DNA from 4 places in the Geodermatophilus sp. SYSU D00742 genome. Region 2 is predicted to be linked to each of the others. Evidence: riboswitches for the same ligand, from Rfam matches in the RefSeq annotation. Region 2 holds a riboswitch; each other region holds the start of a gene.
What was found. Region 2 has a riboswitch for cyclic di-AMP ahead of ACI78V_RS12275 (aggregation-promoting factor C-terminal-like domain-containing protein). Riboswitches for the same ligand answer to the same signal wherever they lie in the genome.

Region 1 (7,548 bases), on a different contig from region 2:
GTCCGACGACCGGGGGGACGGGGCCGGCGACTCGGCCGAGGACGACCGGCTCCGCTTCCTGGCCGAGGTCAGCGAGGCGATGATCAGCACGCTGGACGCCGGGGAGTCGCTCGGCAAGCTCGTCGACCTCGTCGTCCCCCGGCTGGCCGACTGGGCCGTGGTGACGGTCGTGGGGGACGACGGCCAGCCCCCCGAGGAGAGCTGGGCGCACCGCGACCCGGCGCGGCTGGCGGACCTGGACGCCTACATGCGGGGCCGGGTCCGGGTCCCGGGTGACGACAACGACCCGCTGACCGCCGCGCTGCTCACCGGCGAGCCCATCCACCTGCCGCGGATCGACCCGGTGCTCGTGGAACCGGCCCTGGGCAGCGACGAGGTGCGGCAGGCCTGGGCGCGGCTGGACGCCGGGTCGATCACGATCGTGCCGTTGCGCGCCCGGTCGGAGACCTTCGGCGCCCTGGGGCTGGTCAACGGCTCGGGCCGGTCGCCGCACGGGGAGATGGAGATCGCGACGGCGGTGGAGGTCGCCCGGCGGGCGTCCCTGGCGATCGACAACGCCCGGCTCTACGGGCGGCAGCTCAAGGTCGCCGAGACCCTGCAGCGCAGCATGCTGACCCCGCCACCGCAGCCGGACCAGCTGGAGATCGCCGTCCGGTACCAGCCGGCGTCGAGCACCCTCCACGTCGGCGGCGACTGGTACGACGCCTTCCAGCAGCCCGACGGCGACACCCTGCTCGTCATCGGCGACGTCGTCGGCCACAACGTCGATGCCGCGGCCGCGATGGGTCAGGTGCGCAGCATCGTGCGCGGCATCGCGTACGACCGGCAGGAGGAGCCGGCGCGGATCCTCACGCGGGTCGACGCGGTCCTGTCCGGGCTGCACATCGGCACGCTGGCCACCGTCCTCATCGCCCGCATCGAGCAGACCGCGGCCGAGGCGGGCACCGGCCGGCGCCGGGTGCGCTGGTCCTCGGCCGGGCACCTGCCCCCGCTCCTCCTGCACGCCGACGGGCGGGTCGAGGCGCTGACCTCCCGGCCGGAGACCCTGCTGGGGACGGAGTCCGCCCACTCACGGACCGACTCCGTCGCCGAGCTCGCCGCCGGGGACACCCTGGTCTTCTACACCGACGGCCTCGTGGAGCAGGGCCGCAGCGGCATCGACGAGGGGACCGAACGGCTGCTCGCGGCGGTCGGGTCCATCGGCTGCGTGCCGGTCGACGAGCTGTGCGACGCGCTGCTCGGCCGCATCGTCGGCGGCCGCCCCGACGACGACGTCGCGATCGTCGCCGTGCGCTGCCACCCCCAGGACGGCGGAGCCGCGCCGGCCCCCTGACCACGGGATACGGCATGCTCGGGCGGCCCCGAGTTCCGCCGTCGAAGGGACGCCCATGTCCGCCCTGTCCGGTTTCGCCGCCGCTCTGACCGGTGGCCGCATCGAGGTCGTGGACCTCACCGCCCCGCTGTCGGCGCAGACGCCGGTCATCCAGCTGCCCGAGCCGTTCGCCCAGACCGCGCGCTTCGAGCTCGAGGAGCTCAGCCGGTACGACGACCGCGGTCCGGCCTGGTACTGGAACAACTTCCGCACCGGCGAGCACACCGGCACCCACTTCGACGCGCCGAACCACTGGGTGACCGGGCGGGACGGCGAGGACGTCGCCTCGGTGCCCCCGCAGCGGCTGATCGCCCCGGCCGCCGTCCTGGACTTCTCCGCGCAGGCCGCCGCCGACCCCGACTTCCTCCTCGAGGTCGAGCACGTGCGCGCCTGGGAGGCCGAGCACGGGCCGTTGCCCGACGGCGGGTGGCTGCTCTACCGCACCGGCTGGGACGTCCGCAGCGGCTCGCAGGAGGAGTTCCTCAACGCCGACGACGCCGGCCCGCACACCCCGGGCATCTCGCCGGACTGCGCCCGCTGGCTGGCCGAGGAGGCGCCGGTCGTCGGCCTGGGCGTGGAGACCGTCGGCACCGACGCCGGGGCGGCGCACTCCTTCGACCCGCCGTTCCCGTGCCATGCGGCGCTCATGGGCAGCGGGAAGTACGGCCTGACCCAGCTGCAGAACCTCGCGCAGCTGCCGCCCACCGGGGCGGTGCTGGTGCCGGCCCCCCTGCCGATCGTCTCCGGCTCCGGCTCGCCGGCGCGGGTGCTGGCCCTCGTCGACCGCGGACAGGACGGGCGCGGATGAGCCGCAGCACCACCGTCGCCGAGGCCGTCGGGGCCGCCCTGGTCGGCTGCGGTGTCGACGCGGTCTTCGGCGTCGTCGGCTCGGGCAACTTCGCCCTCACCAACGCCATGGTGGCCGCGGGCGCGCGGTTCGTCGCCGCCCGCCACGAGGGCGGCGCGGCGACGATGGCCGACGCCCACGCCCGGATGACCGGCCGGCCGTCGGCGCTGAGCGTGCACCAGGGCTGCGGGCTGACCAACGCGATGACCGGCATCGCCGAGGCGGCCAAGAGCCGCACGCCGCTGCTGGTCCTGGCCGCGGAGGCGTCCTCGCCGACGTCGAACTTCGCCGTCGACCAGGCCGCGCTGGCCGCTGCCGTCGGCGCGGTGCCGATGCGGGTGACCTCCGTCGGCGACGCGCTGGACCAGGTGGCCGCCGCCGTCGGCACCGCCGTCCACGGCCGGCGCACGGTGCTGCTGAACCTCCCGCTGGACGTGCAGGTGCAGCAGCTCCCGGTGCCACCCGGTCCGCCGCCGGTGCCGTCGCCACCGGAGCCGGTGGTCACGCCCGAGCACGTGGAGCGGCTGGCGCACGCGCTGCGGCACGCGCGGCGGCCGGTGTTCGTGGCCGGCCGCGGCGCCCGCGGTCCCGCCTCCCGCGCGGCGCTGGCGGCGCTGGCCGAGCGCTGCGGCGCCCTGCTGGCCACCTCGGCGGTGGCCAAGGGCCTGTTCGCCGGGGACCCCTGGTCGCTGGACGTCTCCGGCGGTTTCGCCTCACCGCTGGCCGCGGAGCTGATCACCGGCGCCGACCTCGTGGTCGGCTGGGGGTGTGCGCTGAACATGTGGACGATGCGGCACGGCCGGCTCATCGGCCGCCACGCCGTCGTCGTCCAGGTCGACGACGACCCGACGGCTCTGGGCGTCCACCGCGACCTCACCTTCGGCGTGGTCGGCGACGTCCGGCGGACGGCGGAGGCGGCGGCCGCCCTGCTCGGGGACGGGACCGCCGTCGGCTACCGGACCGCGGACGTGCGCCGGTCGATCGCCGAGCGGGTGCGGTGGCGGGACGTGCCGTTCACCCCGCTCGGCGGCGCCGGCCGCATCGACCCCCGCACGCTGACCATCGCGCTCGACGACCTGCTGCCGGCCGAGCGGGTCGTCGCCGTCGACTCGGGGAACTTCATGGGCTACCCGAGCATGTTCCTCGACGTCCCCGACGAGGACGGCTTCTGCTTCACCCAGGCCTTCCAGTCCGTGGGGCTGGGGCTGGCCTCGGCGATCGGGGCCGCCGTGGCGCGGCCGGACCGGCTGCCGGTGGCCGCGCTGGGCGACGGCGGCGCGCTCATGGGGGCGTCGGAGCTGGAGACGGTGGTCCGGCTGGGCCTGCCGATGGTCGTCGTGGTCTACGACGACGCCGCCTACGGCGCCGAGGTGCACCACTTCGGGCCGGAGGGGGCGCCGCTGGACACCGTGCGGTTCCCCGACACCGACCTGGCCGCGATCGCCCGCGGCCACGGCTTCGTGGGGGTCACCGTGCGGGGTGCGGAGGACCTCGCCGCGGTCGCCGAGTGGGTGGCCGGCCCGCGGACGGCGCCGCTGTTCATCGACGCGAAGGTGGCCGCGGACGAGCCGTCGTGGTGGCTCGAGGAGGCCTTCCGCGGCCACTGACGCACAGCCCCGTGGGGCGGGGACGGCCGTCTCCGCCCCACGGGCGGGTCAGCCGGCGATGCGGCGGGCGCTGTTGTAGCCGCCCATCGAGTCGATCGACGCGACCTTCACCGGCTGGCCGTAGGTGGAGGCGTGCACCATCTGCCCGTTGCCGACGTAGATGCCGACGTGGCTGACCGGGCTGTAGAAGAACACCAGGTCACCGGGCTGCAGCGCCGACCGGGAGACCGGGGTGCCCATCGCCGACTGCATCCGGCTGGAGTGCGGGAGGCTGATGCCCGCCGCGGCGTAGGCGTACTGCACCAGCCCCGAGCAGTCGAAGGAGTTCGGCCCCGCCGCGGCCCAGACGTAGGGGTCGCCGCGCTGGGCCAGCGCCATGTCGACGGCGGTCCGGGCGGCCGCGCTGCCGCCGGCGCCGGTCGGCGCCGGGGCCGGCGCGGGAGCGGCGGCCGACCGCGCGCCGGCCCCGGCCGCCGGGGCCGGTGGCGCGGCGGGCGCCGGTGCCGGCGCTGCCTCAGCGGCGGCCGCGGCCGCAGCGGCAGCAGCGGCCGCCTCCTCGGCCGCCCGGCGCTCGGCGGCCTCCCGCGCCGCGCGCTCCTCCTCGGCGACCAGCCGGTCGTACTCGGCCTGGAACTGCGCGACCTGCCGGTCCAGGTCGGCCTGCCGCGCCGCCACCTGGTCGACCAGGGCCTGCGCGTCGGCGGCCGCCTGCTCGGCGGCGGTGCGGGCCGCCTCGGCGTCACCGGCGGCCTGCGTGGCCCCGCCCAGGACGCCGTTGTTGTGGTCGGCGATGGTCTGCAGCGTGCCGACGCGGTCGAGCACCTCGTCGGGGGAGTCGCTGGTGAGCACGGCCGACAGCGTGCCGAGCCGGTCCCCGGTGAAGGCGCCGCGGGCCACCGCGCGCACCCGCTCGCGGGCGGTACCGAGCGCGGCCTCCGCGGCGGCCAGCTCCTCGCCGGCCGCGGTCGCGGCGTCCTGGCTGGCCCGCAGGCGCTCGCGCGCCTCGTTGAACTGCTCGGTGACGACCTCCAGGTCGTGGGCCCTCGCCGCGACGAGTGCGGCGGCCTCCTGCGAGGTGGCCGGGTCCTCGGGGGAGGCGGAGGCGGCGGGGAGGCTGGTGAGCGTCAGCCCGCCGGCGGCGACCAGGCCGACCAGGATGCGGGGCAGCGCGCGGGCAGGGGCGTGCGACGTCGCCATGGTGGGCGGGTCTGTCCTCTCTTCCACAGCCGCCTACCGAGTTAGCTGACGGGTTCGGGAGGGAAGTCGCCCGGCGTCCGGCGGCCCGGGCGGGCCGCGGACGCTTCACCCCAGTACTGCGGTGGGTCCCCGGTCCCTGGTGCCGGCGGAACGGGCCGGCGCAGGGTTCGGCGGCGTCCGGCCGGTGTCACCAGGGGGTGACGGAACGGCCCGTCCGGACGCCGTCACGCTAGGTCGGCGCCCCGAGACCGACAAACCGGACGAGGGGGACGCGCGGACACCCCGGGCGGTGCTCACCCGGGGTGACGACACCGCCCGGCATGAGCTGCCTCAGAGGTTGCCGCGGCGTTCCTGCTCGCGCTCGATCGCCTCGAACAACGCCTTGAAGTTCCCCTTGCCGAAGCCGAGGGACCCGTGCCGCTCGATGAGCTCGAAGAACACCGTGGGACGGTCGCCGGTGGGCCGGGTGAAGATCTGCAGGAGGTAGCCGTCCTCGTCGCGGTCGACCAGGATGCCGCGCCGCTGCAGCTCCTCCACCGGCACGCGGACGGTGCCGATGCGGGCGCGCAGGGCGGGGTCCTCGTAGTAGGAGTCCGGCGTCGGGAGGAACTCCACGCCCTCGGCGACCATCGCGTCGACGCTGGCGAGGATGTCGCCGGTGGCCAGGGCGACGTGCTGGACGCCCGGTCCGCCGTAGAACTCGAGGTACTCGTCGATCTGGGAACGCTTCCGCCCGGCCGCCGGCTCGTTGAGCGGGAACTTCACCCGGTGGTTGCCGTTGGCGACGACCTTGCTCATCAGCGCCGAGTAGTCGGTGGCGATGTCCTCGCCGATGAACTCGGCCATGTTCGTGAAGCCCATGACCCGGCGGTAGAAGTCCACCCAGTGGTCCATCGCGCCCAGCTCGACGTTGCCGACGACGTGGTCGACGGCCTGGAACAGCCGCCGGGGTGCACCGGGTCGCCGCTGGTAGGTCGACGTCCGCGCGACGTAGCCGGGCAGGTAGGGGCCGGAGTAGCGGGAGCGGTCGACGAGGGTGTGCCGGGTGTCGCCGTAGGTGGCGACGGCGGCCAGCCGGACGGTGCCGTGCTCGTCGCCCACGTCGTGCGGCGGCTCGAGGACGGTCGCTCCCTGCGCGGCGGCGTGCGCGACGCACCGGTCGACGTCGGGGACGGCGAGGGCGATGTCGACGATGCCGTCCCCGTGCCGGCGGTGGTGGTCGGCCAGCGGGCTGGCCGGTGAGTAGGCGCCCGTGACCACGAACCGGGCGGCGCCGGAGCGGAGCACGTAGCCGCGGGAGTCCCGGTTGCCCGTCTCCGGCCCGGAGTAGGCGACCAGCTCCATCCCGAACGCGGACTGGAGGAAGTGGGCGGTCTGGGTGGCGTTGCCGGCGACCCAGACCAGGGCGTCCCAGCCGCTGACCGGGAACGGGTCGGTGGTCGGGTCGTGCTCGACCAGGCCGACGAGCTGCCGGAGCTGGTCGGCGCTCAGCTCGGCCAGGCGCTCGTCGTCGGTGAGGACCTGCTCCAGGGTCCCCCGGGGCTGCGTGTCGGTCATGACGCCCTCCCGTGTGGTCCGTTCTCCTCCGATGGTGCGTCCAGCCCACCTCCGCGCGCCCGTGGTGGGCAAGATGGCTCGACCGAGCTGGCCGATCGGGGCAGCCGAGGTGCGCACAGCGGTCCCGAGCTGGTCAGATCGACCAGTCCGGCCGGAGGAGGAGCGGTGGCCCAGCAGCTCGACGCGCTCGACCTGGCGGTGCTCACCGCCCTGACCGAACAGCCGCGGGCCGGCGTGCTCGAGCTCTCCCGTCGGCTCGGGGTCGCCCGGGCCACGGTCCAGGCCCGGTTGCGACGCCTGGAGGAGACCGGCGTGGTCACCGGCTACGGCCCCGACGTCGACCTGGCCGCGGCCGGCTTCGGCGTCCAGGCGTTCGTCACCCTGGAGATCGCCCAGGGCGCGCTGGAGGAGGTCGCCGCCGACCTGCGGGCCGTCCCCGGCGTTCTCGAGGCCCACGTGACCACCGGTTCGGGGGACGTGCTGGTCCGGCTGGCCGCGGAGTCCCACGGCGCGCTGCAGGAGACGCTGGTGCGGCTGGGCCGCTCGCCCTCGGTGGTGCGGTCCACGAGCGTGGTCGCCCTGTCGGAGCTCGTGTCCCGCCGGGTGCTGCCGCTGCTCGCGGCCGCGACGCCGCGGCCGGGAGGGCGGGCGCCGGGCTACCGTGCCGGGGCCGCCGGGGGCTGAGCGACCGGGGCGCCGGTGGACCGGGGCAGCGCGAGGGCCGCGACCAGGCCCAGACCCAGCACCGCGGTGGTGACGCCGAACGCCACCTGGAAGCCGGCCACGTCGGTGAGCCAGCCCGCGGCCAGCGGACCGACGATCCCGCCGAGGTCGGCCGACATCTGGAACACCGCCACCACGCGGCCGCCGCGGGCCGGGCTGACGTCCCCCACGAGCGCGGCCGGCACGCTGGACAGCAGGGAGGCGGCCAGCCCGAACACCGCCATCGAGACCAGGAACGCCCAGGT
Region 2 (7,548 bases):
TGCCGGAGAGCCCGGCGCCGACGATGAGGACGTCGACGTGCTCGACGGGATCGGTCATGGCGTTCCCCCTGGCTCGGCCGGTGACCCGCACCACGGTAGTCGACACCGTGTCGATCCCCTCAACGTCGCGTCGGCTCGTCGGTCCCGTAGATGGCGCGCAGCCAGACGGCGAGCAGGACGTCGATGAGCTCGTCCTCGCCGACCGCGGGCTGCTGGCCGGCGAGCGTGCCCTGGATGACCCGCTCGTTCATCCAGTTCAGCGCCGTGGCGAGATCCCGCGCCGCCGGCCCGCCCGGCGCCGCGCCGCGGGCGCGCTCCGCCTCGATCGCCGCGGCGGTCTCGGCGACGAACCCCTCCATGACCTGCGACCACAGCTCCCGGACCTCGGCGCTGGCGGCCAGCAGCTGCGTCGCGGCCGCGGTCAGCGCCCGGTGCGCGCGGAAGGTGTCACGGACCGCCACGAGCGCCGCGCGCCAGTTCGCCCGCACGTCGTCCGACGCCCCGGCCAGCGCCGCGGCGCGCAGCTCGTGGGCCTCGGCCACGACCCGGTCGAGCAGGGCCAGGACGACGGCGTCCTTGGAGGCGAAGTAGAAGTAGAACGTCGGCCGGGAGATCCCGGCGCCGCGGGCGAGGTCGTCGACGGAGATCTCGGCCAGCGGCCGCTCGGCGAGCAGTGCCTCCGCGGTCGCCAAGATGGCCCGCTCGCGGTCGTCCCCGGAGGGCCGGCGCGCCCGGCGGCCACGGTCACGCGCCGGCGCCGGGCCGGTCACGGCAGCCGCCAGACCGTCGTCCGCCGCAGCCCCGGACCCTCGGTCTCGGTGATCTCGTAGACCGCGGCGGCAGCCAGCCGCTCGTGCGGCAGGTACGGCCGGCCCGGGTCACCGACGTACACCTCGACCCCACCGGCGGCGGCGCGGTCGAGGAACGGCAGCACCCGCTCGGTCATCTCGCGGTCGTAGCAGACGTCCCCGGCCAGGACGACGTCGATGCCGGAGAGCTCCCGGCCCAGGACGTCGCCGGTCACGCTCACCGCGTCGATGCCGTTGAGGACCGCGTTGACGCCGATCGCGGTGCGGCTGAACGGGTCGACGTCGCTGGCCAGCACCCAGCGGGCGCCGGCCAGCCGGGCGGCCAGGGCCACCAGGCCGCTGCCGGAGCCGAGGTCGAGCACCGCGCGCCCCGCGACGACCTCGGGCCGGTCCAGGACGAAGCGCGCCAGCGCCTGCCCACCCGGCCAGGCCGCGGCCCAGAAGGGCGGCGCCTCGCCGGCGCCGCCGTCCTCGGTCTCCATCGCCTCCCAGAGGGCGACCACGTCATCGGCCACGTGCAGCCGGACCTCCGGGACCGACGACGGACGCCGGACCCGGGTGTGGGCGCGGACGAAGCCGGAGGGGACGACCCTCACCACCCACCTCCCCCATCGCCTCCGGCACCGTACCCAGGGGCGACCCGGACCCGGAGACGGCTCGAGGGGCCGTCCGTCAGGACGACCCCTCGAGCCGGGCACCCGGATCGGCCCCGGGCGGGGATCAGTACCAGTTGTGGGCCTGCGAGTGCGCCCACGCGCCACAGGGGCTGCCGTACCGGTTCTCGATGTAGATCAGCCCGGCGTCGATCTGGCGGTAGCCGTCGGAGGTCTTGGCGATCCCGGTGCCGGCCCAGGTGGAGTTCAGGAACTGCGGGATGCCGTAGGCGGTGCTGGTGGGGTTCTGCGCGTTGGGGTTCCAGCCGCTCTCCTTGCCCCACAGGTTCTCCAGGCAGCTGAACTGCTGGGCGCTGCCGACCTTGGACATCGCGTACTCCTTGAAGGAGCCGCGGGGAGCGGCGGACCCGCCGCTGCTCGGCGCCGGCGCGGACGCAGGCGCGGGGGCCGCGGCCGCCCGCTCGGCGGCGGCGCGCTCGGCGGCCTCGCGCTCGGCGGCCTCCCGGGCGGCCTGCTCGGCGGCGGCGGCCTCCGCGGCGGCGCGCTCGGCCGCCGCCCGCTCGGCGGCCTGGCGGTCCAGCTCGGCCTGGTCGGCCGCGGCCTGCGCCTGGGCGGCGCTGACCTGGGCGGCCTCCCGCTCGCTGCGCGAGGCGGCGAGCTCCTGCAGCGGGGCGAGGTCGGCGGCGCCCGGGGTGGCCGCGGGGGCGGCGCCGGCCGGGGCGTCGGCGGCGATGCCGAGCTGCTCGGCCACGCTCACCGACACGCTCCGGGTCGCGGTCTCGGCCTCGGCGTCGGGCTGGCCGGTGGCCAGGACGTTGACGACGATGGCGCCGGCGGCGGCAGCGGCCAGGAAGAACGCCGGGCGGCGCCCCTGGGCCGGCAGCCGCAGGCGGCGACGGGACGGATCGGTGGTGGGGGCGGCGTCGGCGGCCGGGGTGGCGGCGTCGACGGCGGGGAACTGCTGGGTGCGGTCGGTCATCGAGGAGGGTGCTCCGGGGCGCGAGGGCGCACGCGGGCCGGCCGCTCCGGTGCGGAGGGCAGCCCGGGACGCGGCGGTCTTCGGGAGGGGTGCCGGCGGCGGTCAGGGACGCGCGCGGCCGGTCAACGGCGAGGTGGGACCAGCAGGCCGAGGAAGGGGCGCGAGGTGCGCGTGGCCGGGTGTCCCTGCGAGCCGGGTGGGCCCGTGGGAGGCATGCGGATGCTCTCCGTTCCTTCCAAGGCCGCCTACCGAGTTAGCTGACGGGTTCGGGCGGGAAGGTGCCCTACCTGCTCGGGAGCAGGATTCACCCCGGTACTACGGTGGGTCCCCGGCTCACGCCCGCGGTGCGCGGACACGACTCGGCGGCGCCCGGTCAGGCTCCCCGGCTGGGGACCAGACGACCGACCGGACCCCTCCACCGTAGGCGCCGTTACCGTCCTGTGACAATCCCAGCCGCCCCACCGGTTGCGTGACCCTCGTCGCGGCGGGGTGCCGGCAGCACCGGAATACGGCGGGGCCGGCAGTGTTGCACGCAGCAGTAGTTGCGCTCTCAACCACTTGGAGCACGAGATGCAGTTCGGGATCTTCTCGGTCAGCGACATCACGACCGACCCCACGACCGGCCGCACGCCCAGCGAGGCGGAGCGGATCCAGGCGGTCGTCACCATCGCGCAGAAGGCCGAGGAGGTCGGGCTCGACGTCTTCGCCCTGGGCGAGCACCACAACCCGCCGTTCTTCTCGTCCTCCCCCACCACCACGCTGGCCTACATCGCCGCCCGGACGCGCACGCTGCAGCTGTCGACGGCGACCACGCTGATCACCACCAACGACCCGGTGAAGATCGCCGAGGACTACGCGATGCTGCAGCACCTGGCCGGCGGCCGGGTGGACCTGATGATGGGCCGCGGCAACACCGGCCCGGTCTACCCGTGGTTCGGCAAGGACATCCGCGACGGCATCCCGCTGGCCGTGGAGAACTACGCGCTGCTGCGCCAGCTGTGGGACACCGACGTCGTCACCTGGTCGGGGCAGTACCGCACCCCGCTGCAGGGCTTCACCTCCACCCCGCGCCCGCTGGACGGGGTGCCGCCGTTCGTGTGGCACGGCTCCATCCGCTCGCCGCAGATCGCCGAGCAGGCCGCCTACTACGGCGACGGCTTCTTCCACAACCACATCTTCTGGCCGCCGCAGCACACCCAGCGGATGGTCGAGTTCTACCGGCAGCGCTACGAGCACCACGGCCACGGGGCCGCCGACCAGGCGATCGTCGGCCTGGGCGGGCAGGTGTTCATGCGGCGCAACAGCCAGGACGCGATCGCCGAGTTCCGTCCGTACTTCGACAACGCGCCGGTCTACGGCCACGGCCCCTCGCTGGAGGACTTCTCCCGCGAGACGCCGCTGACCGTCGGCAGCCCGCAGCAGGTCATCGAGCGCACGCTGGGCTTCCGCGACTACGTCGGGGACTACCAGCGGCAGCTGTTCCTCATCGACCACGCCGGCCTGCCGCTGAAGACCGTGCTCGAGCAGCTGGACATCCTCGGCGAGGAGGTCGTGCCCGTGCTGCGCCGGGAGTTCGCCGCCCTGAAGCCGGCGCACGTGCCCGACGCCCCGACCCACGCCGCCCGGGTCGCCGCCCGCGGCGGGGCGCAGGACCCGACCGTGCACGCCGCCGGCGACGACGTCACCGGGCGCACCGCCGAGGAGGTGCCGGCCCGATGACCACCCGCACCCTCGCCGTCGTCAGCGCCGGGCTGGGCACGCCGTCGTCCACCCGGCTGCTGGCCGACCGGCTCACCACCGCCACCGTCGACGCCCTGCGGACGCGGGGCGACGACGCCACGGTCGAGGTCGTGGAGCTGCGCACGCACGCCCGCCACCTCGCCGACGACCTGGTGACCGGGTTCGCGAACGAGTCGCTGCAGACGGCGATCGACACCGTCGTCGGCGCCGACGGGCTGATCGCCGTCACCCCGGTGTTCTCCGGCTCCTACAGCGGCCTGTTCAAGACCTTCTTCGACGTCCTGGACAGGGAGTCGCTGACCGGCAAGCCCGTGCTGCTCGGCGCCACCGCCGGCACCGCGCGGCACTCGCTGGTCATCGAGCACGCGATGCGGCCGCTGTTCGCCTACCTGCGCGCCATCGCCGTCCCCACCGGGGTGTTCGCCGCCCCCGAGGACTGGGCCGGCGACGGAGGCGTCGACCGGGCGCTGGCCGTCCGCGTCGAGCGCGCCGCCGGCGAGCTGGCCGACCTGGTCGCCGGCCGGCCCGCCTCGGCCCGCCCGGCGGACCCGTTCACCGACTTCACGCCGTTCGACGAGCTGCTCCGCGGCACCTGACCGCCCGGCCGCGGTGCCCGCGACCGGTCAGGTGGTGCCGTGGGTGTCCGTGCGCCGTGCGCCGCCGCGCTCGGTGGTCTGCCGCGCCACCGGCACGCCCTCCGGCGCGGCCGGTGCCCCCGTCGGGACCGGTGCGGCCGGCGGCACGGCCGGCTCCGGCCGGCTGCGCAGCCGCCGGTAGGGCAGCACCAGGCTGGCGAGGAGGACGACGGCCAGCAGGACCGCCCACAGCCCGACGCGATCGGCCCAGACGCCGGTCAGCAGCAGGAACGCCGGGACGGCCGTGGTCAGCACACCGGCGACGACGGCGACCGCGCCGGTGTACCGGGTCAGGTCCTCGCGCTTGAGCCCCAGGACCAGGAAGAACAGCCCCCAGAGCACCGCCCAGTACAGCCAGATGACGCCGAAGGCGGGGTCGCGGGGCTCGAGGTAGAAGAAGTTCAGGCCCGCGTACACCACCGCGCACCCGGCGACGAAGGCCGAGAACCAGCCCAGCCCGGTGCCGTCGAGGTCGGCCAGCAGGTTGATCCCGACGTAGAGGTACGTGAAGCCGAACAGGTAGATGCCCGACGCCCCCAGGATCGCGGCCGGGTCCCCGCCGGAGTTGACGATCAGGTAGGTGGGCGTGAACACCTGCAGCGCCCCCACGAACAGGTTGAGCGGCGCCGCGGCGCGGGCGTCCACCCTCCCCAGGAGCATCAGGCCGTTGACGACCAGGACGGCTCCCACGTACAGCAGTCCGACGGCTCCCATGTGCGCTCATCTCCTCGGGTCCCGCGACGGTGCGGTGGTCCCCCGTGAGGCGTGCCGGCGCTGCGCGACCGGTCGGCGGACAACGATCGCGCCGCGCCCCTGTCGCGTCAACGGCGTGCGGAACGGGTCCCGGATCCGCCGGCCGACCGACGCGGCGCGCCCTCTCGACCGGCCTCCGGGAGCCGACGCACCGCCGCGTCAGCCGGCGCCCGAGCCCCCGGCCCCGCGCGCGGACGCCCCGCCCCGGTCGTCGCCGTGGTCGTCCGCGAGCGCCTCGTCCAGCAGCGCGGCCAGCCCGGCGAGGGACCGGTGCGGACCGTCGGTGCGCAGCACCACGGGGTCGGCGTCGGTCCCCCGGTCGTCGTCGGACAGCGCGCGGTCGAGGTCCGCCGCGGTCCGCAGCGCGGTCCTGCCGAAGCGGTCCACGGCCTCGTGCCGCTCGATGCGCGGGAACTCCTCGGCCACGGGACCTCCAGGGACGGGCACGGTCGGTGACGTCCGGCCACGGTTCGGGACGGCGCACGGGGGTACTACCCCAGACGGCCTCGAACACCCGGCGGCCGGGGACGGAACACCGAGGAGCACCCGTGGACAGCCGGATCGAGGTCTGCTGGACCTGCATGCCCTGCGAGGTCGGCGGCCAGGACGCCGTCGACGACGACCGCCCCGGGCCCATGTGCTGGAACTGCGGTGGGCCGGTGACTGTCACCGCCCGGCCCACGGTCCGGCGCCTCGCCGAACCGGACGCCGCCTGAGGACGGCGCCCGGTCCGGGGAGGCGCGGTCAGCCGGCCCGGACCGGCGCCCGCCGTGCGGTCACGACGTCACGGCGCACTGACCCCGGTCGGCGCGCACGGGACCCGACGCCGACGGACGGATGTCGAAGTCGAAGATCGCCGTGGGCAGGTAGAGGGACGCGCAGGCGTTCGGGATGTCGACCACCCCGCTGATGCGGCCCTCGATGGGCGCCGAGCCGAGCAGCAGGTACGCCTGCTCGCCCGAGTAGCCGAACTTCTCCAGGTACCGGACGGCGTTCAGGCACGCCCGCTTGTAGGCCAGCGTCGCATCCAGGTACTTGTTCGTGTTGGTCTCGTGGTCGACCGAGACCCCGATGAAGGTCAGGAACTCCGAGTAGCGGGGCTCGACGTTGCCCGGCATGAACACCGGGTTGGTGGTCACGCCGTAGGTCTCCATGCCGCCCTTGATCAGGTCGATGTGGAAGTCGATGAACCCGCCCATCTCGATGGCGCCGCAGAAGGTGATCTCGCCGTCGCCCTGGCTGAAGTGCAGGTCGCCGCCGGAGAGCTTCGCGTCCTGGACGTGCACCGGGTAGAAGACCCGCGAGCCCCGGGAGAAGTTCTTGATGTCGTGGTTGCCCCCGTTCTCGCGGGCCGGCACCGTGCGGGCGCCGTCCCGGGCGATGCCGTCGAGCACGTCGCCGCTGGCCGTCCCGCCGAGGGTCTGGTCCTCCAGGGGCGGCAGCGCGAGGGCCGGCACCCGGTCGGGGTCGGTCGCGATGAGCGCCCGCTCCCGCTCGTTCCACCTCGCGAGCAGGTCGGCCGACGGTGCCGTGCCGAACAGCCCGGGGTGGGTCAGCCCGGTGTACCGGACACCGGGGATGTGGCGCGAGGTGGCCACCTGGCCCTGGAAGTCCCAGATCGCCTTGTAGGCGTCCGGGAAGTAGTCGGTCAGGAAGCCACCGCCGTTGACCTTGGCGAAGATGCCGGTGTAGCCCCAGCCCTGGCCGGGGGCGTCGCCGTACTCCTGCGGCGCCTGGACCGGCCCCAGGTCGAGGATGTCGACCACGAGCAGGTCGCCGGGCTCGGCGCCCTCGACGCCGATCGGCCCGCTGAGCATGTGCGCCCGGTTCAGGTCGACGTCGCGGACGTCGTTGGCCGAGTCGTTGTTGCCGATCTGGCCGTCGGTCCACTCCCGGCACTCGACCCGGATGCTCTGCCCGGGCCGCACCATCGTGGCGACCGGCACGTCCGGGTGCCAGCGGTTGTGACCGGGTACGGCCTGGTCCCGCATGGACTTGGCCTGGTCGACGGTGAACAC
Region 3 (7,548 bases), on a different contig from region 2:
CGCGGCGCCCGTGAGCTCGGCGTACCGGTGCACGAACTCGCGCACGCGGGCGTTCTTCAGTCCAGCCTCGTCCAGCACGGCATCAATGGCGGCCACGACCCACCTTCTCCCTCACCACGAACTCCCGCCACCGCACCGCTGGTCCCGGGTGCGGCAGGGCTTGCTGGGTGTGGAACCTAACGGAGCGGCGTCGGTGGATCACCGGGGCCGTCCGAGGCGGTCACCGACCGTCGTCCCGGAGGAAGGCCAGCAGGCCGTCGAGGCCGGGCAGCTGGTAGCTCCAGAAGCCGGCGACGAGCGCGCGGGCGTGCTCGTCGCCGGTGGCGGTGCGCAGGATGTGCGCCAGCGCTCGCCGGGTGTTGTCGAAGACGAGGTCGAGGAGCTCCCGCTGGACCCGGGACGCCGGGTGCGCCAGCGAGCGCTCGGCGTGCTCGCTCAGGCGCCGGACGAACCCCGCGGGGTAGCCGGCGAACCGGGTGCCCTCCGCGCGGTCCAGCAGGACGACGACGGCCAGCCGGTGGTCCAGCCAGAAGTCGAGCAGCTCCGCCGCGGCCGGCGACCGCTCGGCGCTGCCCGCGGCGAGGGCGGCGATGCGCCTGTCGAGCAGTGCGTCGTGCCGGGCGGGCAGGTCCTCGGGGACGACGGCGTCGAACACGGCCTGCTTCGAGGCGAAGTACCGGTACACGTTGCCCGGGGCCGTCCCCGCGGCTGCGGCGATCGCCGCGATCGAGGTCCCGTCGTACCCCCGGTCGGCGAAGCAGCGCAGCGCGGCGTCCTCGATGCGCGCGCGCACGGCCGGCTTGAGGACCTGCGCCATCAGGCCGCCTCCGCGAGCGAGGAGAGGTCGGGCCGGACGCCGGCCCACGGAGCCGCCTCCTCCAGCTCGTACGCCAGGGCCAGCAGGAGCCGGTCGGCGCCGGGCCGGGCGGACAGGTGGATGCCGACCGGCAGCCCGCCGGACCACCCCAGCGGGACCGACATCGCCGGGCACCCGGCCACGTTGTGGGCCGGGGTGTAGCCGACGGCCTCCTCGGTGCGCCGGATCAGCGTCTCCCGGCCGGCGTCGGGCGCCAGGTGCCCGATCGACCAGGGGAGCCGGGCCAGCGTCGGGCTGAGGAGGACGTCGTGGTGCTCGAACAGCCGCAGGTACCCGCGGGCCACGTCGGCGAGGGTGCGCTCGAGCGCGGCCGGGGCGTCGGCGGGCAGCGTGGCGGCCCAGTCCAGGAGTTGGAGGGTGAACGGCTCCAGCTCGTCGGGACCGGGGGCCCGGCCGAGCAGCGGTGTGGCCATCCGGGCCACCTGGACCATCGTGAGGGCGGCGGCGGTGAAGAAGCCCCGGCTGAACGCCTCGCCGTCGACGTCCGGCGCCTCGGCGAGGTCCACGCGGTGGCCCAGCGACTCGCACAGGGCCGCGGCCCGGTCCAGCTCCCGGCGCACCGCCGGCTCCGGCGCACGCCCGAGCAGGGTGGGGACGAGGACGCCGACGCGGAGGCGGGCGGGGTCCGGGCCGGGGACGAGGCCCACCGGGTGGAACGGCGCGTCGGGGTCGGTGCGCTCGGTCGCGGCGAGGAAGGCCGCGTTGTCGCGCACCGTGCGGCTCATGCAGTGCTCCACGACCAGGGCCGCCAGCCCCGGGCCGCCGGGCCCGGCAGGGACGCAGCGCCCGTTGGACGGCTTGAAGCCGAACAGGCCGGTCACCGACGCGGGGACGCGCAGCGAGCCGCCGCCGTCGCTGCCGTGCGCCATCGGGACGACCCCCGCGGCGACGAGCGCGGCGGAGCCCCCCGAGGAGCCGCCGGCGGACAGGCCGGGGCCCCACGGGTTCCGGGTGGTCCCGTGCAGCGCCGTCTCGGTGCTGCCGAGCAGGCCGAACTCGGAGCTGGTCGTCGAGCACACGACGGCCAGCCCGGCCGCGCCGATCCGCATGGCGTAGGGGGAGGGGCCCGGCGCCGGGGTGCCGGCCATCAGGCGTGAGCCCATCGTCCACGGCAGTCCCGGCCAGGGCAGCAGTTCCTTGACCGCGAACGGCACACCGGCCAGCGGCCCCGTGGCCGCGGGAGCGGCGGGGGAGGGCTCGGCCAGGTCGGCGACGGCGTTCAGGGCCGGCAGGCGGTCGAGGCGGGAGCGTGCGGCCTCCGCCAGCTCCCCGGCGGTCACCTCGCCCTCGCGGACCAGCCGCGCCATCTCGACGCCGTCCCACTGCGCGTAGTCGTCCAGGTCCGTCACGACGCCAATCGTGAATGACGCATTCGCGGATGACAACACCGTTCTGCGCGGTGGGGTGACGGCGCGGCTCAGGCGGGGAGGGCGCGGTGGTGCCGGCCGGCGAGGTACCACTCCGCCACCAGCAGGTTGGGCACCCAGGACAGGAACGGCACCAGCAGGTACGCGCGGTCGAACGCGACCCCGGCGTCCACCCCGGCCAGGGCGGTCTGGCCGCCGATCAGCACGAGCAGCCACAGCCGCAGGGTGACCGCGGCGTAGGTGAGGGCGAAGGTGCGGACCATCCAGCGCCGGTGGGCGGCCACGTCCCGGCGGCGGACGGCGCGGAACGCCGTGGCGGCGCAGGCCAGCCAGAGGACGGCCAGGAGGCCGAAACCCGCGGTCCCCACCGGGCCGGCGAGGTTGTGCGGCGCCAGGAGCAGCCCGGCGACGCCCGCGACCGCGATCGACGCGACCGTCACCCGGCCGATCGCCCGGTGGACGTGCGGGGCGCGGGTCCGCAGCCGGGTCGCGAACTGCAGCGGCGACAGCAGCAGGGCCAGCCCGCCGGAGACGACGTGCAGGTACAGGGCCCCCTGGACCAGCGAGGACTCGTCGACGTAGTTCCCGGCCACCCCGCGGCCGTCGGCGCCGAGGTCGGCCAGCGGGGTCAGCAGGTAGGGCAGAGGCGTGAACACGGCGATCGCCAGCGCGCTCAGCGCGATCCACCAGTGGGCGCCGCGCGTGCGCCAGGTGGCGGGCCGGGTGGTCGTGGCGGGCGCGGTCAGGGTCATGCCGAGGACTCCCCACTCCCCGTGCCGGTCCCCGTCGCGCCCAGGGTGGCCGGGTCGCCCGCCGCCGACCAGGGCCCTCCGTCGGTGGACCCCCCACTGCCCGGAGCGCACCGGGAACGGTGCCGGCGCGCCGGCGTCCGGGTCGACGTGGATGCCGGCGAGGGCCCAGCTCCTCGGGTGCACCGCCTGCAGGGAGAGCAGTCCAGCGGAGTCGGCGATCGCCGTGGAGGGGTGCCGGGAGCCGGGCACGCGGATCCGGGGGCGGCGCCGGCGTTCCCCGGCCCGGCGGGACGACCGGGAGGGTCAGCGCGCGGCGGCCAGTGCCCGCTCCACCTGGGGCGAGCGGCGCACCGTCACCGGCCGCCCGGCCTGCTCCGCGGCGTCGAGGTGGTCGAGCAGCAGCTGGAGCGCGGGCGCGGACAGGCCGGTCACCGAGCCGGCGTCGATCCCCTCGACCCGCGCCGGCTCGCGGCCGTAGCGCCGCACGAAGGAGTCGACGGCCGCCTCGTCGACCTCGCCGGCCAGGCAGAGCACCCGCCCGCCCGCGGTGTTGAACAGGCGGACGACGCCGCGCGCGGCCGGGCCCTCGGACGGCGGGGGAGTCACCGCACCAGTGTGCCGACGACGACGGCGACGTGGCAGCCGGGACGACAGCGGCCCCCCACCCGGGAACGGGTGGAGGGCCGCTGGGACCCCGCCGGGCAGCCGCTGGTCAGGACACGGGCCCGCGGGCGTGCGGGGTGTCCTCCCGCGTCACGCCCGGTAGTTCACGTGCGGGTGGTCCATGTGGTTGGCCGTCGCGCCCCCGCGGTCGGCCATCGGCTTCCAGGAGCCGGTCGGCGAGGTGAGGATCCGCTGCTGCCAGATGACGTACTCCACGCCGAGCGCGTCCCAGTGCGCCAGGTGGTAGGCGACGATCGCGTCGCCCAGGGCGGCGTCGGTGCCGACCATGTAGTCCAGCGCCAGGCCGGACGGGTGGCCGTGCGGGTCGACCGCGCTGGCGCGGGTCCCGCCGATGGGGATGCCCGCGGCGCCGGGCACGGCGGCGACGACCGCGTCGGCGGCGGCCTGCGCCCGGGGCCGGACCGCCCCGGCGCTGTTGGTGATCTCGGCCGCGGCGATCCCGGGCAGCGGGGTGACCACCGGGGCCGGTGCCACGACCGGCTCCGGCTCGACGGGCGGTGCCGGAGCGACGAGGGAGACGGCGGCCGGGACGACGGCCGGCGCCGCCGCGGCGGTCGCCAGCACCTGCCCCGGGAGGATCAGGCCCGGGTCGTCACCGATGACCGCGGCGTTGCGCTGGTACAGCGCGCGCCAGGACTCGCCGTGCGCGGCGGCGATCCCGGCGATGGTGTCGCCGGGCCGGACGGTGTGCTCGCCCTGCGGAGCGGCGTGGCGGCCGCTGCCGGCGGCGGTGTCCGCGGGGGCGGGGGCCGGGGCGGGCGTCTGTACGACCGTCCGGTCGTGGGTGGCGGCGGCGTTGGCCGGGGAGCTCAGGACGCCGAGGCCGACGACGGTGGCGCCGGCTGCGACGGGGACGCCCGCGAGGGCCTTCTTGGTGCGGACGTAACGGGGCGCGCGGTGCTTTGCCATGGATGTGTGATCTCCGATCACCGCCGGCGAGGTGAGCTGTCGGGTTCGGGCGATCGGTGCCCGGCCGCGGTCCGCGGCTTCACCCCGAGGCGCGTGGTACGCGCCGGGAACGGTGGGTCCCCCACCCCTGCCCTGAGGTCGTGGATGGCAGCCGGTGGGCAGGGTTGGGCGGACCGGTGCCACGTTCGATTAGCTGAACGCAGCCAAAAAGCTACGGGCTGTCATGTCGAGTGTCGTCGTAACGGCGCTCACACCCCGGGGTCCCCGGCCGGGAACCGGCTGGTCGCGCAGCGGGGGCCGGCGCCGGTCGGTGAGCCGCCTCACGGGTGCCCGGCGGGGACTCGCGGGGGCCGGGCGGGGCCCGGAGGACCGGTCGCGGCGTCGTGGGCCGGCGCGCTCAGCCGCCGTAGGGCCGGGTGATGATCTCCAGCAGGTGCCCGTTCGGGTCGGGCCAGTAGACGCCCCGGCCCCCGTCGTGGGTGTTGACCTCACCGGGCCGGCTCCGGAACGGGTCGGCCCAGTGGTCCAGGCCGCGGGCGCGGACCCGGCCGAGGATCTCGTCGAACTCCTCCTCGCCGACCAGGAACGCGTAGTGCCGCGGCGTGACCTCGTCCTCGGTCATGAAGTCCAGCGAGACGCCGTTGGCCAGGGTGACGACGGCGAACGGGCCGTACGGCGTGGGCGGCGGCAGGCCCAGGACGTCGGCCAGGAAGCGCGCCGACTCGTCCCGGTCGTGGGCCGCGACGATGGTGTGGTCCAGCTGGACGGGCATCGGGACTCCTCGCAGGCCGTGCGGGGAGCCAAGCACGCGGCCGTCCCGGCCGGGAGGTGTTCCGGTGCCGCGGACCAGGTGGCGGGCAGTCGCCCCAGCGGCCGGCGGCGGCTCGCGCCCGCCCCGGTGGCCGAGGTCGTAGGGGGAGGACCGTGGACGGGTGGCCGTCACCTCCGGACCGGAGGACAGGCACCGGGTCCGGGTGGGCCGGTCGGACGTCGGGCCGCCCGCACCGCCGCGCTGCCCGGACGGCGGCGCCGGGGTTCCCGCCGACGGTCCGGCTCGTGGCGGCCGGCGTCCTGGCCGACCTCGCGGTCGGGACGCTGTTCGCCTGGAGCCTCGTGGCGCCCTCGGTGGTGGCCGACACCGGCGGGTCGCCGGGCAGCGGCGCGGCGGTGTTCGCGGCCGCGCTCGTGGTCTTCACCGGCACCCTGCTCGGCGTGGGCCGTGGCCTGCGGCGGCTCGGACCGCGGAGGCTCCTCGCCGGCGCCGCCGTGCTCGCCGGTGCGGGGCTCGGACTCACCGCCGTCGCCGAGCGACCGGAGCTGCCGTGGCTCGGCGTCGGCCTGCTGTTCGGCGCGGCCAACGGCCTGGCCTACGGCGTCTCGGTCTCGCTGGCCGCACGGGTGACCGAGCGGCGGCGCGGCACCGCCAGCGGGCTGGTCGTCGGGGCGTACGCGGCCGGGCCGGTGCTGCTCGGTCTGCTGGCCCCGTCCGCGTTGCCGGCCGCCGGGTGGCGGACCGGCCTGGCCGTCCTCGCCGTGGCCACGACCGCGCTGCTCGCGGTCGCCGCGGTGCTCGCGCCGGCGGACCGGCCGGCCCGGTCGGGTGGGGGCCGCAGGGGGAGGCCGGCCGCGCGTGGGGCCCTGGTGGCGCTCTGGGTGCTCTTCGCCGGCGGCGCGGCGCCCGGACTGGTCCTGTTCGCCACCGCCGCGCCGCTGGCCGCCGCGCGCGGCCTCGGTCCCGCTGCCGCCGGAGCGGCGGTCTCCCTCCTCGCCGCGGGCAACCTCGCCGGGCGGCTGGCCGCCGGCTGGTGGTCCGACGTCGTCGGGCGCCTGCCCGCGCTGGCGACCGCCCTGGCCGTCACCGTCGCCGCCGTGGCCGCGCTGGCCGCCTCGGCCGCGCCCGCCGTCGTGCTGCCCGCGTTCGCCGCCGTCGGCCTCGCGTACGGAGCCGTGTCGGCGCTGGTCCCCGCGGCCACGGCGGACCGGGTGGGCGCCGACGCGTTCCCGGCGGTCTACGGCCGGGTGTTCACCGCGTGGGGCTGCGCCGGGCTGCTCGCCCCGCTCCTGGCCGGCGCCGTCGCCGCGGCGGGCAGCCAGCGGCCCGCGGCGCTGCTGGTGCTGGTCCTGCCCGTGGTCCCCGCCGCCCTGGCGGTGCTGGTCCTGGCCCGTCGGCCGGCCGGCAGGCAGGCGTCGGCGGACGGCGACCCCCCGACGCCGTCCGGCGGGCGCGGCTAGGGTCGGGGCCATGGCGACCAGGTCCCCGGGGGACGAGCCCGGAGGCACCATCCACCACCTGGACCTGCCCGGGCGGGCAGCCGCCGAGGAGGAGTCACCGGCCGCGCCGGCGATCCCGTCGTTCGAGTCGTTGCGGGGGCCGCGCCGCCGCACGGCGGTCGACCTGCTCGTGCCGGAGGCGCCGCCGTCGGCGTCCCGGCCCTCGGCTCCGGCACCCGCGGGCGGGCCGCGGCCCGCGGAGTACGCCGACCTCCTCCGTCTCGGCGGGCGCGCGGTGCGCGCGGTGGCGGGGGTGCCGGTGCGGGTGGCCGGGTGGCCGCTGCGGTGCGTGCGCCGGCTGCTGGGCGGCCGGCCCGGCTGACGTCGCCGCCCCCGCGGTCCGGCGGGCCACACCCCGACCGGTCCCCGTGCCGGCGACGCTGCCGCACCGCGCCGGGGCCGGGCCGTCGCACCCCCCGGCGACACTGGGATGGTGAACCGCGTCGTCCTCCTGCGGCGCGGCGAGGCCACCGTCGAGGCGCGGGAGCTCACCGACGACGGGACGACGGCGCGCGCCGCCCGGCTCCCGGCAGCGGACCTGCCCGCCTTCGTCCGGGAGCGGGAACGGACGCCGGTCCGCTGGGTCTGGGACGACACCACCCGCTGGTACCCGGCGCTGCTCGACGCCGGCGTCCGGGTGGAGCGCTGTACGGACCTCCGGCTCACCCACGCCGTCCTGCGCCGGTCG
Region 4 (7,548 bases), on a different contig from region 2:
GTGGCGGCACGGCACCACCAGGAGACGGGGGACGTCGAGCCGGCCCTGGCGTCGGCGCCGCACACGCTGTCGTTCACGCAGTACATCGAGCGCAGCGCGTGCATGCCGATGGAGGGCAAGGGCGTGCACGCGCGGTGGGACGCCGCCGACTCCTCGCTGCGCGTCTACACCAGCACCCAGGCCTCGACGTCGGTGCGCGCGGCCATCGCGGCGAAGCTGGGGCTCTCGCTGGACAGGGTCGAGGTCATCGCGCCTGACGTGGGCGGGGGCTTCGGCGTCAAGATCGTGCACCCGTGGCCGGAGGAGCTGCTGGTGCCGATGGCGGCCATCGCGCTGGGCCAGGAGGTGAAGTGGGCGGAGGACCGCCGCGAGCACTTCATCTCCAGCGCCCACGAGCGCCAGCAGCGGCAGGAGATCACCGTCGGGTACGACGACGACGGCCGGATCACCGCCCTCGACGTCCACATCTGGCACGACAACGGCGCGTACACGCCCTACGGGATCATCGTGCCGATCGTGACGGCGACCCAGCTGGTCGGCCCGTACGCGATCCCGGTGTACCGGGTGATCGTGGAGAGCGTCTTCACCAACACCGTCATCGTGACGCCGTACCGCGGCGCCGGGCGGCCGCAGGGCTGCTACGCGATGGAGCGGACGATGGACCGCGTCGCCGACGCGCTCGGGCTCGACCGCGCGGTCGTCCGGGAGCGGAACCTCATCCGGCCCGACCAGTTCCCCTACGACCACCGGCTGACGTTCCAGGACGGCCGGCCGGTCATCTACGACTCCGGCGACTACCCGGGCCTGCTGGACAAGCTGCGCACGCTGGTCGGCTGGTCCGCCGCGGACGAGCTGCGGGCCGACGCCGAGGCGCGCGGGAAGCTGCTCGGCGTCGGCATGGCGCTGTACGTGGAGGGCACCGGGCCCGGTCCGTACGAGGGCGGGCACGTGCAGGTGCTCGGCAGCGGCAAGGTGCTGGTCTCGACCGGGCTGACCTCGCAGGGCCAGGGCCACGAGACGGCGTTCGCGCAGATCGTGGCCTCGGAGCTCGGCGTGCCCATCGAGGACGTCGAGGTGACCACCGGCGACACCCGGCGCTTCGGGTACGCCGTCGGCACGTTCGCCTCGCGCGCGGCGGTGATGAGCGGCAACGCCATCGCCCTGGCCGCGCGCGGCGTGCGGGAGAAGGCGCTGCGGATCGCCGCCGACGTCCTGGAGGCCGACCCCGGCGACCTGGAGATCGAGGACGGCGTCGTCCAGGTGCGCGGCACCCCCGGGGCCTCGATCCCGCTGCGGACGGTCGCGGTCCTCTCCAACCCGCTCCGCTACGCGTTCGACGAGGCCGCCAAGCAGGCCACCCAGTTCGCCACGCACGACGACACGAAGCCGCCGGTGGCCGAGGGCGACGCACCCGGCCTGGAGCACCGTGACTACTACTCGCCGATCCGGTCGACGTTCGCGTCAGGGGCCCACGCGGCGGTGGTGGAGATCGACCCGACCACGTGGGAGATCGACGTCGTGAGGTACGCGGTGGTCCACGACTGCGGGAACATCGTCAACCCGATGATCGTCGAGGGCCAGGTGCACGGCGGCGTCGCGCAGGGCATCGGCGGCGCGCTGTACGAGCGGATGGTCTACGACGACTCCGGCCAGCTGCAGAACGCCTCGTTCATGGACTTCCTCATGCCGTACGCGTCGGAGATCCCGGACGTGGTGATCGACCACCAGCAGACGCCCTCGCCGCTGAACCCGCTCGGGCTCAAGGGCGCCGGTGAGGCCGGCGTCATCCCGGGGACGGCGGCGATCGCCTCGGCCATCGAGGACGCGACCGGACGCCGGATCGCCGCCATGCCCATCTCACCCACCGAGCTCTACGACCTGATGCGATCACCCGATTCGGAACGGACCGCCGCGGCCGCGCGCCGGGCGAGGACAGGAGTGAGTGCGTGAACCTCGACGGCTCTGCGGTGCTGCACGCCGACCCGGACCGCGTCTGGAGCGTGATCACCGACCCCGCGGTGCTGGCCCGCACGATCCCGGGTTGCGAGTCGCTGCGGAAGGTCGGGGACGACGAGTACGAGATGAACGTCTCGGTCGGTGTCGGCGCGATCAAGGGCACGTACGCCGGCGAGGTGCGGCTGACCGACCAGAACAGGCCGAAGTCCTACGTCATGCACGCGTCGGGGGCGGGCGCGCCGGGGAACGCGCGGGCGCAGGTCACGATCAACCTCGAGCCGTCCGACGCCGGGACCACCACGCTCACCTACTCCGCCGACGCGGTGATCGGCGGCCCGGTCGCGGGTGTGGGGCAGCGGATGATCAGCGGCGTCGCCAAGCGGATGGCCGGGCAGTTCTTCAAGGCGATCGACGACGAGCTGACCGGTGCCGCGGCGCCGGTGGCGGCTCCGGCCGAGGCCCGCCCGTCGGCGGCCGCGGTGAGCGACACGCAGGTGGCCGCTCCGACCGCTGCCCCTGCGGCCGCCGGCCAGCCGCAGGTGTTCGCCGGCCGGGCCGCCGCGGCGCCGGCTGCGCCGTCCGACGTCCGGACCCTGGTGACCGGCGCGCTCGGCGGTGCCGGGCTCACCCTGCTCGGCGTCCTCGTCGGCTGGCTCCTGGGCCGCCGCCGGGGCTGAGTCCCCGGGGAGGGGCCGACCTCTCCCGTACACGCGTCGAGGGCCCTCCCGATCCGATCGGGAGGGCCCTCGACGTCCGGTCGTCACGCGTCCTGGACGGGGGTCGCGGTCTCGGGCGACGCGAGACCACGACCCGTGCACGGACTGCGGGCTCAGCTGGCCTGACGGTCCTGCAGCGTCGGGTAGTCGGTGTAGCCCTCGGCGCCGCTGGCGTAGAACAGGTGGGCCCTCGGCTCGTTCTCCGGGTGCTCCCCGGCCCAGCGCTCGACCAGGTCGGGGTTGGCGATGACCGGGCGGCCGACGGCGACGGCATCGGCGTGGGCGGCCTCGATGAGCTGCACCGCCTCCTCCCGGGTGGTGACCGAGCCGAAGCCGCTGTTGGCGATCAGCGGGCCACCGAAGCGCCGGCGCAGCTCCTGCACCAGGTCACCGGCGGGCTCGCGGTGCAGCACCGACAGGTAGGCCAGGCCCAGCGGGGCCAGCTGGTCGAGGAGGGTGCCGTAGGTGGCGAGGACGTCGTCCCGGTCGGTCTCGAGGGCGTCCTGGATGCCGTGCTCCGGCGAGATCCGCAGCCCGACCCTGCCGGCGCCGATCGCCGCGGCCACCGCGGCCACCACCTGGACGACGAACCGCGCCCGGTTCGCAGGGGAGCCGCCGTACTCGTCGGTGCGCTGGTTGGACGTCGGCGAGAGGAACTCGTGCAGCAGGTAGCCGTTGGCGCCGTGGATCTCCACGCCGTCCAGGCCGGCCTCGATCGCCCGGCGGGAGGCGGAGACGAAGTCCTGCACCGTCGCCCGGGCCTCCTCGACGGTCAGCGCGTGGGGCACCGGGTAGGCCTGCTTGCCCTTCTCGGTGTGCCCCTCGCCGTTGATGGCGATGGCGCTGGGGGCGACGACTCGGCGACCGCCGTTGACGTCGGGGTGCGTGACCCGGCCGCCGTGCATGACCTGCAGGACGATCCGGCCGCCGCGGGCGTGCACGGCCTCGGCGACGCGGCGCCAGCCCTCGACCTGCTCGTCGGTGACGATGCCGGGCTGGCCGACGAACGCCTGGCCCGCCTGGTCGGGATAGGTGCCCTCGGTGATGATCAGGCCGACGCCGGCGCGCTGCCGGTAGTGCTCGACGACCAGGTCACCGGGGACGCCGGACGCGCCGGAGCGCATGCGGGTCAGGGGGGCCATCACGACGCGGTTGGCGAGCTCGAGGTCGCCCAGGGTCACGGGAGAGAACAGGTCCACGTGGGTTCCAAGGGGCCGCCCACGGCGCCCATTCCGGAACGCCACGGTCATGACGCTCACAGTGACGCACATCCCGCCGCCAGGCGCATGGCGCCACAGAGGACCGGCGACCATCGAGTGGCGCGATGTGCGTTGCGTTCTTACGGTGGCGGTGTCCGGCCGATCGTCGCCTCCCGAGCCTGGGGAGCCCGCGCCGGACGCCGCCGAGTCGCTCCCACCGTGGGCGCGAGCCGGGGACCCACCCGCACCACCGGGGTGAGTCCCGCTCCCGGGCACACCCGGGAGCGGGTAGGGCACTCCCAGCCCGAACCCGTCAGCTGACCCGGTAGGCGGCCAGGGAGGAACGGAGAACCACCCCGCCCGGGGCCTCAGCTCCCGCGCGCCCCCGCAGGTCCGGGACCGTCGCGCTCCCGCCTGCCCACATCCCAGGAACCAGCCGTGCGGCCCGCACTGTCGACCGACGGCTCCAGCCGGGCGCCTGTGTCCGGCCGGTGCCGCATGCCCGGTTGACGGCACGACCACCGCCGCGGCCGGTCCCGCACGCCCGCCGGGCGCCGACGGCGCCGGGCTCCACACAGCTCGAGGACCGCACCATGCACAACCAGCACACCCACCGATCCGGCTCCCTGCACCGGCTCGCCACCGTCGGCGTCCTGACCCTCGCCCTCGCTCTCGCCCCCACCGGACAGTCGGTCGCCCGGGCGGACGGGGCGTCCACGACGTCGACCAGCGCCGGTGAGAAGCAGGCCTACAAGAACCACGCCCTGGGCCAGGTCGGTGGCAACAGGACCCAGTTCGGCTGCCTCGACCGGCTCTGGGAGCGGGAGAGCGGCTGGAACCCCAGGGCCCAGAACCCGAGGAGCACCGCGTACGGCATCCCCCAGTTCCTCGACTCGACGTGGGCCATGACCGGCATCCGCAAGACCTCGGACCCGTACCGGCAGATCAAGGCGGGGCTGATCTACATCGGAAAGCGGTACGGCACCCCCTGCGGGGCGTGGAACCACAGCCAGGCCCGCGGCTGGTACTGATCCCGGCACGCCCGGGGGGCCCCCCCCCCCCCCCCCGGGGGGCCCCCCCCACCCCCCCCCCCCGCCCCCCCCCCCCCCCGCCGCGCCGGGCGCCCCCCCCCCCCCCCCCCCCCCCCCCCCCCCCCCCCCCCCCCCCCCCCCCCCCCCGCCGCGGACCGACGAGGACCGCGCCCTCGACGCCTGGCGCGCTCTGGACCGGGGGGTGGACCCGACGGAGCCGGGTGGACGCGAACCCTGATCCCTACCCCGGACCGGATGGCGCCAACCGCCCCGCCGCAGCGTGCAGCGGCCCCCCGGGCAGGCGGGGTCCGCGCCGCCTCTAGAGTGGGAGCCCGGGTCCGGTGGAGGCCGGGTCCGGACCGCCAGGCCAGTCCGACGATCAGCGGGAGGACACGTGTCCGTGCTCGACGAGATCGTCGCCGGTGTACGTGAGGACCTCGCGGCCCGTGAGGCCCTGACCCCCCTCGCCGAGGTGAAGGCCGCCGCGCAGGACGCCCGGCCGGCGCGCGACGCCCTCGCCGCCCTGCGGGCCCCCGGCGTCGGGGTCATCGCCGAGGTGAAGCGGCAGAGCCCGTCGAAGGGTGCCCTCGCCGCGATCCCGGACCCGGCCGTCCTGGCCGCGCAGTACGCCGACGGCGGGGCGCGGGTGATCAGCGTGCTCACCGAGCGGCGCCGGTTCGGCGGTTCGCAGGCCGACCTCGCCGCCGTCCGGGCCGCGGTCGACGTGCCGATCCTGTGCAAGGACTTCATCGTCAGCAGCTACCAGGTGCACGAGGCCCGCGCGCACGGGGCCGACGTCGTCCTGCTGATCGTGGCCGCACTCGAGCAGAACGCACTGGTGGGCCTGCTCGAGCGGGTCGAGTCCCTGGGGATGACGGCGCTGGTCGAGGTGCACACCGAGGCCGAGGCCGACCGCGCCCTGACCGCGGGCGCGGCGGTCATCGGGGTCAACGCCCGCGACCTCACCACCCTGCAGGTCGACCGCTCCACGTTCGAGCGCATCGCCCCCGGGCTGCCGTCGGGGGTGGTGAAGGTCGCCGAGTCCGGCGTCCGCGGGCCGCACGACCTGATCAGCTACGCCGCCGCCGGGGCCGACGCCGTCCTCGTCGGCGAGGGTCTGGTCACCGCCGGGGACGCCCGCCAGGCGGTCGCCGACCTGGTCACCGCCGGCTCGCACCCCGCCACGCCCCGCACCAGTCGCTGATCTTGGTCGCCCGGTAGGGGCCCGCCGCCGGCCTCGTCCGGGGCTCGTCCCGAGCGTGCGGACGAGGAGGACGGGGTCCTTCCACGGTGGCGGGCCTGGAGGTCCTTAGGCTGGGGGCATGACGACGACCAGCCCACCGCAGCCCGAGGAGCAGCTCCTTCCGGCGCGCCCGGGCTGGCCCGACGCCACCGGCCACTTCGGGGTCTTCGGCGGCCGCTTCGTCCCCGAGGCGTTGATCGCCGCCCTCGACGAGCTCACCGAGGCCTACGAGGCGATGCGGGTCGACCCGGCGTTCCTCGAGGAGTTCGCCCGGCTGCAACGGGACTACACCGGCCGGCCCAGCCCCATCACCGAGGTGCCGCGGTTCGCCGCCCACGCCGGCGGCGCGCGCGTGCTGCTCAAGCGCGAGGACCTCAACCACACCGGCTCGCACAAGATCAACAACGTGCTGGGTCAGGCCCTGCTGACCAGGCGCATCGGCAAGACGCGCGTGATCGCCGAGACCGGCGCCGGCCAGCACGGCGTGGCCACCGCCACGGCCGCCGCGCTCATGGGGCTGTCCTGCACGGTGTACATGGGCGAGGAGGACACCCGCCGGCAGGCGCTCAACGTCGCCCGGATGCGGCTGCTCGGCGCCGAGGTCATCCCGGTCACCACCGGTTCGCGCACCCTGAAGGACGCGATCAACGAGGCGTTCCGCGACTGGGTCACGAACGTGGAGACCACCAACTACGTCTTCGGCACGGTGGCCGGCCCGCACCCGTTCCCGGCGATGGTCCGTGACTTCCAGCGGGTGATCGGCGACGAGGCGCGCGCGCAGGTGCTCGAGCGGGAGGGCCGGCTGCCCGACGCCGTCCTGGCCTGTGTCGGCGGCGGTTCCAACGCCATCGGCATCTTCACCGCCTTCGTGCCCGACGAGGGCGTGCGCCTGATCGGCCTCGAGGCCGGCGGGGACGGCGTGGAGACCGGCCGGCACGCCGCCACGATCACCGGCGGCTCGCCGGGCGTGCTGCACGGCGCCCGTTCGTTCCTGCTGCAGGACGACAACGGCCAGACCATCGAGTCGCACTCGATCAGCGCCGGGCTGGACTACCCCGGCGTCGGTCCCGAGCACTCCTACCTGCACAGCATCGGACGGGCCGAGTACCGCCCGGTCACCGACGCCGAGGCCATGGAGGCCTTCGCGCTGCTGTGCCGCACCGAGGGGATCATCCCGGCGATCGAGTCCGCCCACGCGCTGGCCGGCGCGATCACGCTCGGCAAGGAGCTGGGACCGGACGCGCTGCTGCTGGTGAACCTGTCCGGTCGCGGCGACAAGGACGTCGAGACGGCGTCGCGCTGGTTCGGGCTGGGTGACCGCGAGGAGGTCGACCCGGGCCCCGGCCTGGACACCGACCAGCAGCCCACCGAGGGCGCGGTCAGCAACGACGAGGCCGTCGCCG

Region 1: linked by a shared signal. The riboswitch ahead of ACI78V_RS20610 (C40 family peptidase) and the one ahead of ACI78V_RS12275 (aggregation-promoting factor C-terminal-like domain-containing protein) in region 2 are both predicted to bind cyclic di-AMP.
Region 3: linked by a shared signal. The riboswitch ahead of ACI78V_RS14430 (LysM peptidoglycan-binding domain-containing protein) and the one ahead of ACI78V_RS12275 (aggregation-promoting factor C-terminal-like domain-containing protein) in region 2 are both predicted to bind cyclic di-AMP.
Region 4: linked by a shared signal. The riboswitch ahead of ACI78V_RS11690 (aggregation-promoting factor C-terminal-like domain-containing protein) and the one ahead of ACI78V_RS12275 (aggregation-promoting factor C-terminal-like domain-containing protein) in region 2 are both predicted to bind cyclic di-AMP.

What each region holds. Positions count from the first base shown of each region.
Region 1 is NZ_JBJGYJ010000041.1:13,926-21,473, reverse strand. Features, by position in the region: gene ACI78V_RS20625 (PP2C family protein-serine/threonine phosphatase) at 1-1,333, shown strand, start outside; gene ACI78V_RS20620 (cyclase family protein) at 1,389-2,180, shown strand; gene ACI78V_RS20615 (thiamine pyrophosphate-binding protein) at 2,177-3,826, shown strand; gene ACI78V_RS20610 (C40 family peptidase) at 3,875-5,023, opposite strand; cyclic di-AMP (ydaO/yuaA leader) riboswitch at 5,039-5,181, opposite strand; gene hppD (4-hydroxyphenylpyruvate dioxygenase) at 5,354-6,580, opposite strand; gene ACI78V_RS20600 (Lrp/AsnC family transcriptional regulator) at 6,746-7,264, shown strand; gene ACI78V_RS20595 (MFS transporter) at 7,237-7,548, opposite strand, start outside.
Region 2 is NZ_JBJGYJ010000015.1:18,660-26,207, forward strand. Features, by position in the region: gene ACI78V_RS12260 (flavin-containing monooxygenase) at 1-58, opposite strand, end outside; gene ACI78V_RS12265 (TetR/AcrR family transcriptional regulator) at 120-770, opposite strand; gene ACI78V_RS12270 (class I SAM-dependent methyltransferase) at 767-1,405, opposite strand; gene ACI78V_RS12275 (aggregation-promoting factor C-terminal-like domain-containing protein) at 1,530-2,402, opposite strand; cyclic di-AMP (ydaO/yuaA leader) riboswitch at 2,630-2,777, opposite strand; gene ACI78V_RS12280 (LLM class flavin-dependent oxidoreductase) at 2,973-4,121, shown strand; gene ACI78V_RS12285 (FMN reductase) at 4,118-4,738, shown strand; gene ACI78V_RS12290 (AmiS/UreI family transporter) at 4,766-5,491, opposite strand; gene ACI78V_RS12295 (hypothetical protein) at 5,690-5,956, opposite strand; gene ACI78V_RS12300 (hypothetical protein) at 6,079-6,246, shown strand; gene fmdA (formamidase) at 6,307-7,548, opposite strand, start outside.
Region 3 is NZ_JBJGYJ010000019.1:63,087-70,634, reverse strand. Features, by position in the region: gene ACI78V_RS14455 (phosphoenolpyruvate carboxykinase (GTP)) at 1-96, opposite strand, end outside; gene ACI78V_RS14450 (TetR family transcriptional regulator) at 221-817, opposite strand; gene ACI78V_RS14445 (amidase) at 817-2,226, opposite strand; gene ACI78V_RS14440 (DUF2306 domain-containing protein) at 2,295-3,245, opposite strand; gene ACI78V_RS14435 (hypothetical protein) at 3,300-3,602, opposite strand; gene ACI78V_RS14430 (LysM peptidoglycan-binding domain-containing protein) at 3,750-4,589, opposite strand; cyclic di-AMP (ydaO/yuaA leader) riboswitch at 4,596-4,740, opposite strand; gene ACI78V_RS14425 (VOC family protein) at 4,987-5,361, opposite strand; gene ACI78V_RS14420 (MFS transporter) at 5,646-6,821, shown strand; gene ACI78V_RS14415 (hypothetical protein) at 6,832-7,182, shown strand; gene ACI78V_RS14410 (bifunctional 3'-5' exonuclease/DNA polymerase) at 7,294-7,548, shown strand, end outside.
Region 4 is NZ_JBJGYJ010000014.1:22,814-30,361, forward strand. Features, by position in the region: gene cutA (aerobic carbon-monoxide dehydrogenase large subunit) at 1-1,950, shown strand, start outside; gene ACI78V_RS11680 (SRPBCC family protein) at 1,947-2,633, shown strand; gene ACI78V_RS11685 (alkene reductase) at 2,786-3,871, opposite strand; cyclic di-AMP (ydaO/yuaA leader) riboswitch at 4,063-4,217, shown strand; gene ACI78V_RS11690 (aggregation-promoting factor C-terminal-like domain-containing protein) at 4,465-4,902, shown strand; gene trpC (indole-3-glycerol phosphate synthase TrpC) at 5,297-6,106, shown strand; gene trpB (tryptophan synthase subunit beta) at 6,225-7,548, shown strand, end outside.